Regions from separate parts of the Brachymonas sp. J145 genome, predicted to be linked through region 2. Evidence: predicted binding sites of a transcription regulator. Region 2 holds the regulator's gene; each other region holds the start of a gene.
What was found. Region 2 encodes sigma-54, which starts transcription at its own class of promoters, with help from an activator protein. Its sites were predicted from a motif close to TGGCANGNAANCTGCTTT; they were not measured.
Positions count from the first base shown of each region.

Region 1: V1261_RS10885 (TorF family putative porin) is a predicted target of sigma-54. The motif match lies at 1,108-1,125, and genes of this name have one in related genera.
Region 3: V1261_RS07150 (circularly permuted type 2 ATP-grasp protein) is a predicted target of sigma-54. The motif match lies at 1,132-1,149, and genes of this name have one in related genera.

Region 1 is NZ_JAZDCI010000014.1:13,031-15,217, forward strand. Features, by position in the region: gene glnK (P-II family nitrogen regulator) at 1-246, opposite strand, end outside; gene V1261_RS10885 (TorF family putative porin) at 304-1,062, opposite strand; gene V1261_RS10890 (dienelactone hydrolase family protein) at 1,349-2,056, shown strand.
Region 2 is NZ_JAZDCI010000001.1:411,320-413,506, reverse strand. Features, by position in the region: gene ssb (single-stranded DNA-binding protein) at 1-244, shown strand, start outside; gene rpoN (RNA polymerase factor sigma-54) at 325-1,866, opposite strand; gene lptB (LPS export ABC transporter ATP-binding protein) at 1,972-2,187, opposite strand, start outside.
Region 3 is NZ_JAZDCI010000006.1:36,159-38,345, reverse strand. Features, by position in the region: gene V1261_RS07155 (DNA internalization-related competence protein ComEC/Rec2) at 1-1,090, shown strand, start outside; gene V1261_RS07150 (circularly permuted type 2 ATP-grasp protein) at 1,192-2,187, shown strand, end outside.

The DNA.
Region 1 (2,187 bases), on a different contig from region 2:
ACGGGCGCTGGCCTGGATGGTCTCGAGTACCTGCTCGACGATGGCATCGTCCACCGCAGCTTCGAGCTTGATCTTGGGCAGAAAATCGACGACATATTCGGCGCCGCGGTAGAGCTCGGTATGGCCTTTCTGACGGCCAAAGCCTTTCACTTCGGTGACGGTGACGCCGCGCACACCGATGTCTGACAGGGCTTCACGCACGTCGTCGAGCTTGAAGGGTTTGATGATCACGGTGATGAGCTTCATGTTCGGGTACTCCTGGTGAGGGTCTGCAGGTGACGCGTATGGCGCGTCGCACAGGAATCAAAAAGCATATTTCATGCCAATAATGGCCTTGGGCTTGTTCACATAGCCCCAGGCATCGTCCTGGTTGGCACCCGCCACGGCTGCCGTCACGGTCAGCCCGGGCTGAGCCGTCCAGGCCAGGCCCAGGCTGTAATCGGTGTAATCGGGCAGGCCGCTGGCCTGGCGCGCACCGCCATCCAGCATGGTGTGACCGACACTGGCCTGCAGCGCCACGGCCTCGCTGACCGGGTAATTCACAGCCAGGTTGAGATAGCCGGTGTTCTTGCCACCCTCCAAGCCGAAGTAGCGGTCGGACACGGTATGCGAATACTTGAGCGTGGCCGGGCCATAGGTGGCACCGGCATAGACCTCGGTGGTGTTGAGCACGCCGGAGCCGGGATACTGGTAGCGCAGCGCGCCTACGTCCCAGGCCAGCAGGCCGGTCTCGAAACGGTAGCCACCGTAAAAGTCCATTTCGAGATGGGCGGTGCCGCTGCTACTGGGCAAGCGCACGCTGGAGTTCCAGTTGCCCACGTAAAAGCCGTTGCCGAAGTCATGGTCCAAGCCGGCTTGCAGGGCCGGGCGCAGCTTCTTCTCTTCGCCGCTGTGGTTGATGTACTGGTCCTGGCCACGGTACTTATACAGTGTGACCGCACCCATATTGGCACTGAGGCCGCCAGCCGACGGTGCGGCCTCCTGGGCCAGGGCCCTGGTGGCAGACAGGCCGGACAACAGTGTGATGACCAGAACCGCAGGGATTGCAGGGATAGTGCGCATGATGATCCTCCCGATCGCGTATGAGTGAATGACTGCATGCGATATCAAGCAAGATATGTGCCAAGTCTGTAAGCAGGCGTTTTTTGCCGCGATGCAGCAAGAGGCACACGAAACATGCACTGCATTGGTGCGTTTCGCCCGGGTTTGGTGCTTTTCCCGACACACTCTGACACATGGCAGCGGGAAGCTGTCATGTTGTCGGCAAGTTTCCCCCGTCATAATCGATCGGGACAACCTGCCATGTGCCTGGTGGCGGGTCCTTACCAAGAACCATGAAGGAGACAGCATGAGCTACACCATCGAGATCCAGTCCACCGACGGCACCGGCACTTTCAGCGCCTATGTCGCCGAACCTGCATCGGGCAAGGGCCCGGCCCTGGTCATCTGCCAGGAAATCTTTGGCGTGAACGAGACCATGCGCCAGGTGGCCGACCGCTATGCCGAGGAAGGCTATGTGGCCATCGTGCCGGACCTGTTCTGGCGGCTGGAGCCGGGCGTGGAGCTGGACTATTCGCCGGAAGGCTGGGAGAAGGCCTTCGGCTTCTTCAACAACTTTGACCAGAATGTGGGCGCACAGGACATTGGCACCGTGCTGATGACGGCGCGCACCAGCCTGGAGGCCTGCAATGACTACCCCAAGGCCGGCGTGGTGGGCTACTGCCTGGGCGGCAAGATGGCGTATCTGGCGGCCTGCCGCACCGATGCCGACGTGTCGGTGGGCTATTACGGTACCGGCATCGAAGCCAGGCTGGACGAGATGGTCAACATCAAGGGCCAGCTGGTGCTGCACTTTGCCGGCCAGGACGAATACTGCCCGGCCGAAGCGCAGGAGCAGATCAAGGCTGCTGCCGCCCAGCACGACAACGTGCAGGTGTTCGAGTACCCGGGCGTGCAACACGCCTTCGCGCGCCCAAACGGCAACCACTATGATGCCGCAGCCGACGCCATCGCCATGGAGCGCACGCTGCAGGCGCTGTCGGCCCTGAAGGCCTGATCCTACGTCTGCTTGCAAGCTTGTCCCACCCGCCGCAAGTCAGGGCTTTTCTACACTGAACCCAGTGCTGCTGCAGATGACAGACGTCACCGCAGCAGTCCTTTCACCCGGATGCACTGACATCCCTATTG
Region 2 (2,187 bases):
CCAGATGCAGATGCTGGGCAAGCGTGAAGGCATGGGCGGCCAGGGCGGCGGCTATGGTGACGATGAGGGCGGCTACGGTGGCGGTTACGGCGGTGGTCGTGCCGCGGCACCGCGTCAGCAGGCTCCGATGGCTGCACGCCCGGCGGCTCCGGCAGCCGCACCGGCGGCGGCTGCCCCCGCGGCCGCGCAGCCGATGAGCGACGCCGGTGGCTTTGGTGACATGGACGACGATATTCCGTTCTAAGAAACACCTGTCTGCCCTGTCAGGGGCAGCACGGCCATCGGATCATGCCCGCCTTGTGCGGGCATGCCTGTTTCTGGCGCTCAGTCCAGCGACTTGCGCAAATGTGCCGGCGGCAGCTTGAGCTGTTCACGGTACTTGGCCACGGTGCGGCGGGCACACTGGATGCCGCGCTCCGCCAGCAGGTCGACCAGGCGCTGGTCACTGAGCGGCTTGCGTACCTCTTCATCGGCAATCAGCTGGCCGATCAGGGCGCGCACGGCGGTGCTGCTGGTGGCCTGACCGTCATCGGTGCCGATGCCGGAACCAAAGAAATACTTGAGTTCGAAAGTGCCCCAGGGTGTCTGCATGTACTTGGCGCTGGTGGCGCGGCTGACAGTGGATTCGTGTAGCGCCAGCGCCTCGGCAATCTCGCGCAGCACCAGCGGCTCCATGGCCAGCACACCTTGCTCGAAAAAGCGTTGCTGGCGCTCCACGATCGCCTGGCTGACGCGCAGGATGGTGTCAAAGCGCTGCTGGATGCTCTTGACCATCCAGCGCGCCTCCTGCAGCTGCTGTTGCAGTGCCTGCACCGCTTCGCCCTGGTACTGGCGCAGCACGCCCGCATACCTGTCCTGTACCTGCACGCGCGGCAGCACCGCTGGATTGAGCCGCACCAGCCAGGGAGACTGCTGGCCTGCCGGAGCGCGCAGCACCAGAACATCGGGAATCACCACTTGTTGCTCGGCAGTGGCAAAGCGGCGGCCTGGCTTGGGCTCGAGGCGGGCAATCAGCTGCAGTGCCTGGCGCAGCGCAGGCTGGCCATGGCCGGTCAGGCGTGCCAGCGTGCGCAGGTCGCGTCGCGCCAGCAGTTCCAGCGGTTGCGCGCACAGGTCCAGTGCAATCTGGCGCGTGGCGGCATCGGTCTGGCTGGCGGGTAGCGCCAGCAGCTGCAGTCGCAGGCATTCGGCCAGGTCGCGCGCGCCAACGCCAGGCGGTTCCATCGACTGCAGCAGACCCAGTGCGATGCGCAAGTGGTCGTGCAGGGTTTCCTGGTCGCTATCCAGCAGGCTGTCCGGAATCTGCTGCTGCAGCGCGAGCGCCAGCTCGTCCAGGCTGTCTTCCAGATAGCCGTCTTCATTCAAGGATTCGACCAGCGCATACAGGGCAGCGCGGTCCAGGGCATCCAGCCGCAAGGCCAGCGCCTGCTGGTGCAAGTGGGTGCTCAGCTTGTCGGGCTGCGGCTTGCCGGACCAGGGCGACTCGTCATCATCAGGCTGGTGGCTGGCCCAGCGGGTATGGAGCTGCTCTTCGCTGGCCTGGCTGGATGCGTGGCTGTCTGCGCTATCGCGTTCGTTGGCGCCTGAAGACCAGTCGTCCCAGGCATCGCGCCCAGACCAGTCCTCGTCGCGGTCAAGGCGTTCGGCTGCGTCTTCCGCATGACTGGTGGCTGCTGCTGGCGGATCGGCTTGGTCGTCCGTACCGGTATCCTCCTCGGCCTGCTCCAGAAACGGATTCTCGGCCAGCATCTGCTCCAGCTCTTGCTGCAGCTCCTGGGTCGAAGCCTGCAGCAAGCGGATCGCGTGCTGCAGCTGTGGCGTCAGCGCCAGGTTCTGGCTGATACGGAGTTGCAGACCGGCTTTCATCAGCCGGCTTCCGGGTGGCTGCCTGCGATGTCACCTGACGCGAGGCAGGTGACGGATAACAGGACAGATAGCATGCAGATAAAGGCAGTTGTCAGCAAATGCGCATCACATGCTGAAGTTCTCGCCCAGATAGACGCGGCGCACATCGGGATCGGCGACGATATCGCTGGGCGTGCCAGAGGCCAACACGCGGCCTTCGCTGATGATGTAGGCGTGGTCGCAGATACCCAGCGTTTCGCGCACGTTGTGGTCGGTGATCAGCACCCCCAGACCGCGCTGCTTGAGGAAGCGGATGATGCGCTGGATGTCGAGCACGGCAAT
Region 3 (2,187 bases), on a different contig from region 2:
GGCGAATGCAGTGGCCGTGCCCCTGGTGACCGTACTGGTCACGCCCTTGGCGATGCTGGGCATGCTGTGGGCACCACTCTGGACGCTGGCTGGTGTGATCCTGGAATGGTGCTGGCCGGGGCTGGTCTGGATGGCGGCCTATCCGTGGGCGGTCTACGGCACGGCGATGGCACCGGTCTGGGTTGGCGCCATCGGCATCGCTGGTGGCGCGTTGCTGTGCCTGCGCCTGCCGCTGTGGTGGCGTGCGCTGGGTGCGGTCTGCCTGGTGCCGGTACTGGGTTGGCAGGCTCCGGCACCGCCCGCTGGTGGTTTCAGCCTGCAGGCGGTGGATGTGGGGCAGGGTGGTGCCGTGCTGCTGCGTACGGCACGCCACAGCCTGCTGTTCGACGCCGGTCCCGCCATCGGCCGCCATACCGATGCCGGCGAGCGCATTCTGGCGCCGATGCTGGCAGCGCAAGGCCTGCAGCTGGACCGCATCGTGCTCAGTCATTCCGATACCGATCACGTTGGGGGCCTGCTGTCCCTGCTGGCGAGCCAGCCGCAGGCCGTGTTGTCCGGCGTCATTGAGCCGGGCCATCCGCTGCATGAGCAGCGGCAGATCCAGCCCTGTCTGGCGGGCCAGCGCTGGGCATGGGATGGCGTGCAGTTCGAGGTGCTGCATCCGGCAGCGCAGGATCTGGCCGGCAGTGACTGGGGCAATGCCGGCAGTTGCGTGCTGCGTATCAGCAACGGCCAGCGTACCGCCATGCTGATGGGGGATGCCGAATTTGTCAGCGAGCAGCGCATGCTGCAACGCTATCCGGCGCAGCATCTGCGTGCCGATGTGCTGCTAGCCGGCCACCACGGCAGCAACAGCTCTACGGGTGCGGACTGGCTGCAGGCGGTGCAGCCGCGCTGGACAGTGATCCAGCACGGCTACCGTAACCGTTATGGTCATCCGCATACCGAGGTCTTGCAACGCTTGCAGGAGCAGGGTGCCAACGTAGTGCGCAGCGACAGTTGTGGTGCTGCATTGTGGAGCTCACAGGATCAGCGGATGCACTGCGAGAGGGCAGGAAATGCCCACTTCTGGTCATTCCGGATGTTATAAATTTGAAGTTGCGGCAGCAATTGCTACACCAGATTACAACTAGGCATCATTCTTGCTTGTCTTGCAGTGATCCATTCCAAACCTGAGGAGTCCCGACGATCATGCGCGCCTTTGATGAAATGTTTGCCTCCGTGCCTTACGCGGATGATCAGGTTCGCGACCACTATTTGCGCTACGCCGAGTGGCTGCGTAGCCAGACAGCCGAATCAATGCAGCGGCGTCGAGAAGAGGCTGAGATGATCTTTCGCAAGGTCGGCATCACCTTTGCCGTATATGGCGAAAAAGACGAGGATGGTGCCGGTACCGAGCGATTGATCCCCTTTGATCTGGTTCCACGCATCATTCCTGCCCAGGAGTGGCAACAGCTGGAAAAAGGGCTGGCGCAGCGTGTGACTGCACTGAACCGCTTCATTCAGGACATCTACCACGACCAGGACATTCTCAAGGCGGGCGTGATTCCGGCCGACCAGGTGCTGCAGAACGCGCAATATCGTCCGGAGATGGAAGGTGTGGTGGTACCGCATGGGGTGTATTCGCACATTAGCGGCATTGATATCGTTCGAGCCAGCCATGGTTCCAAAGACGGCGAATACTTCGTACTGGAAGACAATCTGCGCGTGCCCAGCGGTGTCAGCTACATGCTGGAAAACCGCAAGATGTCGATGCGTCTGTGCCCCGAACTGTTCCGCACCTATCAGGTCGAGCCGGTCGCCCACTATGCTGACCTGCTGCTGGAAACCTTGCGCTCCTGTGCTCCCGGCGCGGTGTCCGAGCCGGTGGTGGTGGTATTCACGCCCGGCATGTACAACAGTGCCTATTTTGAGCATGCCTTTCTGGCGCAGCAGATGGGCGTGGAGCTGGTTGAAGGCCAGGACCTGTTTGTCAAGGATGGCTTTGTCTATATGCGCACCACGCGGGGCCCGCAGCGCGTCGATGTGATTTACCGTCGGGTCGATGATGACTTCCTGGATCCAACCGTGTTCCGTGCCGATTCCACACTGGGCTGCCCTGGACTGATGGAAGCCTATCGATCCGGTCGTGTCACGATATGCAATGCCGTCGGCACCGGCATTGCCGACGACAAGTCGATCTATCCC